3 regions of the Pseudoalteromonas sp. NZS100 genome follow, and region 3 is predicted to be linked to each of the others. Evidence: predicted binding sites of a transcription regulator. Region 3 holds the regulator's gene; each other region holds the start of a gene.
What was found. The regulator sigma-54, encoded in region 3, starts transcription at its own class of promoters, with help from an activator protein. The targets are predictions, from matches to a motif close to GTTGGCACGNNNNTNGNNT.
Positions count from the first base shown of each region.

Region 1: I6E69_RS05945 (LiaF domain-containing protein) is a predicted target of sigma-54. The motif match lies at 1,405-1,423, and genes of this name have one in related genera.
Region 2: I6E69_RS07970 (EF-hand domain-containing protein) is a predicted target of sigma-54. The motif match lies at 799-817, and genes of this name have one in related genera.

Region 1 covers NZ_JADYWM010000004.1:203,222-205,500, reverse strand. Annotated here, with positions in the region: gene I6E69_RS05950 (VOC family protein) at 233-649, shown strand; gene I6E69_RS05945 (LiaF domain-containing protein) at 688-1,356, opposite strand; gene I6E69_RS05940 (BON domain-containing protein) at 1,685-2,251, shown strand.
Region 2 covers NZ_JADYWM010000006.1:55,986-58,264, forward strand. Annotated here, with positions in the region: gene scpB (SMC-Scp complex subunit ScpB) at 1-84, opposite strand, end outside; gene I6E69_RS07970 (EF-hand domain-containing protein) at 236-757, opposite strand; gene I6E69_RS07975 (hypothetical protein) at 985-1,416, opposite strand; gene xthA (exodeoxyribonuclease III) at 1,657-2,279, shown strand, end outside.
Region 3 covers NZ_JADYWM010000001.1:170,041-172,319, forward strand. Annotated here, with positions in the region: gene lptB (LPS export ABC transporter ATP-binding protein) at 1-227, shown strand, start outside; gene I6E69_RS00840 (RNA polymerase factor sigma-54) at 297-1,796, shown strand; gene hpf (ribosome hibernation promoting factor) at 1,823-2,110, shown strand; gene ptsN (PTS IIA-like nitrogen regulatory protein PtsN) at 2,115-2,279, shown strand, end outside.

The sequences.
Region 1 (2,279 bases), on a different contig from region 3:
TGGGTTGTAAAAGAACGTTTATATATTTCAGCCGGCGTATTTTAGCGACTTTTGCCATAAAGTAAACAATAAACCCCAAATACTTGTGTTTGTTTTTTATACAAGATTGAAAAGTTTAAATATTTTTAAAAAATAATTATCTGCATTTAAATAAATTAATTTTAAATAACACTTTACCTAAAGTTAACTTGAGGTTTTATCGTACTCCTAACTTAACTGATAGGATAAAATTATGTATTTAGAGCACGTAAACTTAGTCGCGAGTGATATAGATAGTATGCTTACATTTTATCGCGCTGTATTTCCACATTGGTCGATTAGAAGTGAAGGCAGAGGTGACTGGCATGGAAAACCAAGACGCTGGGTACACTTTGGAGATGACACGCATTACATTGCGATAAGCAGTCATGGGGAGGGTGAAAACAGAAACTTATCGGGCCATCAAATTGGTTTTGCACACTTTGCTTATGTAACTAATAATTTAAGCGCAGTAGTAATGCGCTTAAATAAAGCGGGTTTTACTCTAAGCAAGCAAGGTAGCGAGAATCCTTTCAGAAAGAATGTCTACTTTATTGATCCTGCAGGGTTTGAAGTTGAGTTTGTAGAGTATTTAAGTGATATACCAAGCGAGCGAAATAACGATTTATAATAAAATACCAAGCAGCACGTTAAAGTGCTGCTACTCAATTATAGTGAGCGGTTATTATTACCCGTGCCAAACTGGGTTTTTAGCTCATTTGCAAAGCTTATAAATTTTTCTTTAATTGTGCGCTTTATTTTCACTTCAACCGAGCCCATTACTGCCTTTCCTTCAATATGAATCGTAGGGCCTTGGCGTTTGTTAAGCGACACAGATTTATTTTCAAGGCTACTTAAAATACAAAACATTTTAGACACTACATTGACATGCTCTGGTACGTAAATTTCATCGCTACCAAAAATACAGTTAACGTGAATAGTTACATTTTGATGCGCAAAAATAGCATCAGTAAAATCAAGCACCACCGATCCCATAAAGTTACTCAAATATATATTTTTTGGCACAACCCACTGACCACTTCGCTCGTTAGATCCTAAAATACTGCGTAATGTAAAATCATCATCACTGTTTTGCTGTGCACTATAATGTGGTGTAAATTGCGATTGTTTTTCTGCTTTATATTGCTGATCGGTATTAAGTGTTAAGTCTTCTACTAAGGCTAGCAGTGCTTCGTTATTAGGTGCATCCATCGCATTATCTAAACGTCTTTCAAATGCATCAACAGAAATAACACCATGACTGTAATTATAAATTAATTGATCAATCACTTGTTCGCGTACTTGCTCTATTGGGCGGTCTTCAACTTTTACAGACATGAGTTATTCCTTCTTATATTTACTATTGATACTGCTCTCGTAGTTAGGCTGCAAACCGCGTACCAAATATAATTTCATTAATTATCAATTGGTTATTTTTTAACGGTGTTTTTTGTTTTGTTATATTAACGATAGATTAACCAAAAGAGCAATTATCTAGCTATTTTCACTATTTGAGAAAGTTTTACCGAGTAGCCTGTAAATAGTTACACAAACATAGATAAGGTTTTATCTTTTAATTAATTCAAGTCTTTGAATTTTAAGTATAAATAAAGTTGGCCTGAAGTTCGCATTAGTTAAAGTGTCTTTAATCAAAAGGAGAAAGATTATGAAAACATTTAACAAATCTATTATCGCAGCTCTAGTTCTTGGTACTACGGCTATGGGTGCCCAAGCAAACAGCTGGGAAAACGAAAGTAAAGATGCTTGGATTGATGGTAAGGCAGAAACCGTTCTACTTATGAACACTAATCTAAACAACTTTGACATTAACACTGATGTAAAAAATGGCAAGGTAGTACTTACAGGTAAAGTTAATAGCGAACTCGATAAAGAGCTAGCAGAAGAGCTTGTACTTAGCCTAGATGGTGTAACTGATGTTGATAACAGCCTTACTGTTGTTAAAAGCATGGACACCGAAGATAAAAGCAACGACATGATGGACGATGATGATAACGACCTAACGGACGCTAAAATCACCACTGTAATCACAACTCGCTTCCTGTTTGACTCAGAAGTAGGTGGTACAGACATTGATGTTGATACCGACAACGGTGTGGTAACTCTGAATGGCTCTGTAGAGTCTGAAGCTGAAAAGCAACTAGCAGTTAAAATTGCTAAAAATGCTGAAGATGTTCGCGACGTAGTTGATAAACTAGCTATTGTTGCTGAATAATACAGTATAGTTAAGGCCCAGTAATACT
Region 2 (2,279 bases), on a different contig from region 3:
TTTACTCACAGGCTTATCTGCAACAAAAATAGCTGCTTCAATGATCTCAACTAGTTGTTCATCACTAATTCGTCGACCCGCCATACACACTCTTAACAAATAAAAATACACAGCCATCTATTATGACAGAACAACGCCAAACTAGGAAAATATATCTACTAAATAACTAGATTTTAAACACAAAAAAGCCAGTGATTATCACTGGCTTCTAATTTACTCTTTAAAACAACAAATATTAGCTGTGTTTAATGGCTTCTAATGCATCATCTTCAGCTACAGCGTTACCGTATTTTTTAATGTAACCCATAAACTCGCTTTTACTGATGCGCTTATCTTGGTTTTTATCCATGTAACCAAAATGATTTGAAATATCATCATCGTTACCTTCAACTACCGAGATATAGCCATTGCTGTCGTTATCTAAGCTTGAAAAGCTGCTTTCAATTTTATCGAATTTAGCGATTTCAGCTTTAAATGCCGACTCACTTACTTCAGAATCAGTGGCTACTTTACCATTGTTTAACTTCATGTAAGTGTTGAATTCTTTGCGGCTAATTTCGTTATCCATATTGGTATCAATATTTGAAAAATGGCCCCAAATGCTATCGTCATCAGCTTCAACTTTTGAGATGTAGCCATCGCTGTCATTATCTAAACTTGCAAAGTCACTGTCTATTCTTTCAAGACCTTGATTAGATGAACAAGCCGCTAGGCTTAATGATGCTAAAATAGTGGCTGCTAATGTTAACTTTTTCATAAGACGTATCCTTCGTAATTAATTAAATGTCACTTTAACTAATACAAATCCAATGCCAATAATAGTTAACTTATAAGAATCAACAACTTAATCTTGATTGGTATATTTATTGAACACTTTCAATAAGTTAAGCTTGCAAGCTTTGCAAACAACCTTGTAATTTTTGCAAAAAAATACCCGGTAAAAAACCAGGTATCTCAATTTTAGTTATATAGTTCAGCCAATAATTAGATTGCTGCGTTTTGGTAGCGTTTAACAAACTCAGTAACGTTTTGACCATTACATTTTAATGAGTTTAAGTTACCAATTTTTTGACGAACAGGTGCTAAACCTTGTTTTAAAGCCGTCATACATAATTGAGTTTCTTGTTGAGCGTCTTTTGCAAATACTTCTACTTTCTCAACTGATGCGTTGCTTAATGTCGTTTTTTTAGCAATATCGCGAATATCTTCACCATTACATAAAATGCTTTTAGAAAAACGAGATAAGTAAACACCGTGCTGAGCAGCTTCTTTACGAGCAACACTAAAGCCTTCGTTTGCGCTTAGTACACATAACTTAGACTCAATTTTATTATCTTGACTGAAGTAAGTATTGCTTTGTGCTGAAGCAGTTGCAGATGCTAATAAAGCAGTAGCTAAAAGTAGTTGTGTTTTCATGAGAGATCCTATTTGAACGAGCTAAACAAGTGAATTTCGCGCATTATATATTCAATAAAGTTAAGTTCAATTGAATTTTTTATTTATTTAAAAAATCAATACTGCATTTACAATATTTAAACTTTACTCACCAATTGATCAACATTTGTGCAGCTATTTTCTCATTTCAGTCATGTTATGTACGCGTATTTACTGATACAATTTAATTCATTAAATAGATCCAATTTTAAGGTAAATTTTATGAAAGTGATTTCTTTCAATATCAATGGTCTGCGTGCTCGTCTCCACCAATTACAAGCAATTATCGACAAACATCAACCAGACGTTATTGGCTTGCAAGAGATTAAAGTTCATGACGAAGCATTCCCACTAGAAGATGTACAAAAAATGGGATATCACGTCTACTTTCATGGCCAAAAAGCCCATTATGGCGTAGCTATGTTATGCAAAAAAGAGCCTAAATCGGTCTTAAAAGGCTTTGCTACCGATACAGAGGAATCGCAAAAACGCATGATAAGCGTCACTGTTGAACAAGATAACGGTCGCGACCTTACAGTCATGAATGGCTACTTCCCACAAGGTGATAATATTAATCACGAAACTAAATTTCCTTATAAACGACAATTTTATAAAGATTTAATGACACACCTTGAAACCAACCACACCCCCGATCAAGACGTCATTGTTATGGGCGATATCAACATATCACCCACCGATTTAGATATTGGTATTGGCGAAGTTAATGCAAAGCGTTGGTTAAAAACGGGTAAATGTTCTTTTCAACCGGTAGAGCGTGAATGGCTTGCAACATTACTTAATTGGGGCTTTAAAGACACCTTTAGAGAGCAAAACCCAGAAACAGA
Region 3 (2,279 bases):
GTGTTGACCCTATTTCGGTATTAGATATAAAGAAAATAATAGAACATCTTAAAAATCGTGGGATTGGTGTATTAATTACCGACCATAACGTAAGAGAGACCCTTGATGTTTGTGAAAAAGCCTACATTGTTTCTCATGGGGAGCTGATTGCATCAGGTACTCCAGAACACGTATTAAATGATAAAACAGTACGCGATGTTTACTTAGGCGAGCAATTTAGGCTGTAACATTTACGCCATGTCTTTAAGCATCTGCTAGTATTAATTATAACAACATAAAAGGATTGTTAGAGATACATGAGGCAATCACTACAGCTGCGCATGGGCCAGCAACTTACAATGACTCCACAGTTGCAACAAGCTATTCGTTTGTTGCAACTCAGTACATTGGATCTCCAGCAAGAAATACAAGAAGCTCTCGACAGTAATCCACTATTAGAGGTTGAAGAGGCAGACTATTCTGAAGACGCTGCTGGTAAAAACGAGCAAAAAGCTGATACCGATGACATAACTGTTAGCGCATCTGCTGACGATGCTCCGAGCGAATACGAACAAGATACTGGTGAAGCACTTGCAAAAGACACGCTAAGTGACGACATGGCTATGGATGTTAGTTGGGATGAGTACATGAGTGCCGCTCCTGCAGCCTCATCAGGTCCAATGCCTGAAGACGAATCAATATACCAAGGCGCCTCTACTGAAACGCTCCATGAGTATTTAATGTGGCAATTACAACTAACACCATTTAGCCCTACCGATGAAGCCATCGCTATTGCGATTGTAGAGGCCGTCGATGATTCAGGTATTTTAACTCTCAGTTGCGAAGAAATTTTAGAAAGCTTTAATCAAGAAAACGAAGATGATAACGAAGTTGAACTTGATGAAATTGAAGCGGTATTAAAACGCATCCAACTGTTTGATCCTGTTGGTATTGCTGCACGTAGTTTACAAGAGTGTTTGTGTATTCAGCTTAATCAATTTGATAAAGAAACACCTTACATTAATGAAACGAAAATGATTTTAACCGAGCATATTGATCTATTAGCAGCTCGCGACTATCGTACATTAATGAAAAAAACTAAGCTCAAAGAAGAAGAGCTTAAAGAAGTAATGACACTAATACATACTCTCAACCCAAAACCTGCAGATACTATTGTAAGGGAAGAATCTGAGTATGTTATTCCTGATGTGTCAGTTAAAAAAATTAAAGGCCGCTGGGTTGTTGAATTAAACCCAGATAGCATGCCTAAAATTCGTGTTAATAGCCAATACGCGGCAATGTCTCGCACTGTAAAATCAAGTGGTGACAGCCAGTTTATTCGCTCACATTTACAAGAAGCTAAATGGTTTATTAAAAGCTTAGAAAGTAGAAACGACACGCTATTAAAAGTTACTAATTGTATTGTTAAGCAACAACAAGGCTTTTTTGAACATGGCCCTGAAGCCATGAAACCAATGGTTTTAAATGATGTCGCTGAAATGGTAGAAATGCACGAATCGACAATTTCACGCGTAACTACTCAAAAGTACATGCATACACCCCGTGGTATATTTGAGCTTAAATACTTTTTCTCAAGCCATGTAAGTACTGAAAACGGTGGTGAATGTTCATCTACAGCAATACGTGCGCTTATCCGAAAATTAATCGCAGCAGAAAACTCAGCAAAACCATTGAGTGATAGCAAAATAGCGGATATATTGGCTGAGCAAGGAATTAAAGTAGCAAGACGTACAATCGCAAAATACCGCGAATCTCTTGCTATTCCACCGTCAAATCAGCGTAAAAGTCTGATTTAAGACGCTAAACTAAGAGGGTAATGCTTATGCAACTAAACTTAACTGGTCGTCACGTAGAATTAACCGATTCACTAAGAGACTATATTAATACTAAATTTGCGAAGCTTGAAAGACACTCTGATCATATAAATAATGTTCATGTCATTCTCGATGTAGAAAAATTAAATCAAAAAGCAGAAGCCACAATACACGTAAGCGGTGCTGAGCTATTTGCCTCTACAGAACATCAAGATATGTATGCCGCTATTGACTCGTTGATCGACAAGCTCGATCGCCAAGTAATCAAACACAAAGAGAAGCTTGCTCGACACTAATATGATGAAATTAAGTTCACTTATATGCCAGGACTGCAGCAAAGCTGCGGTCCTTTTTAATAGCAAAAAAAGAATTTTAGAGTTCATTAGCGAACTTGCTCACGACAAACTTCCGTATTTACCGCAACAAGATATTCTTAATGCTTTAATGAGCAGAGAGAAATTAGGT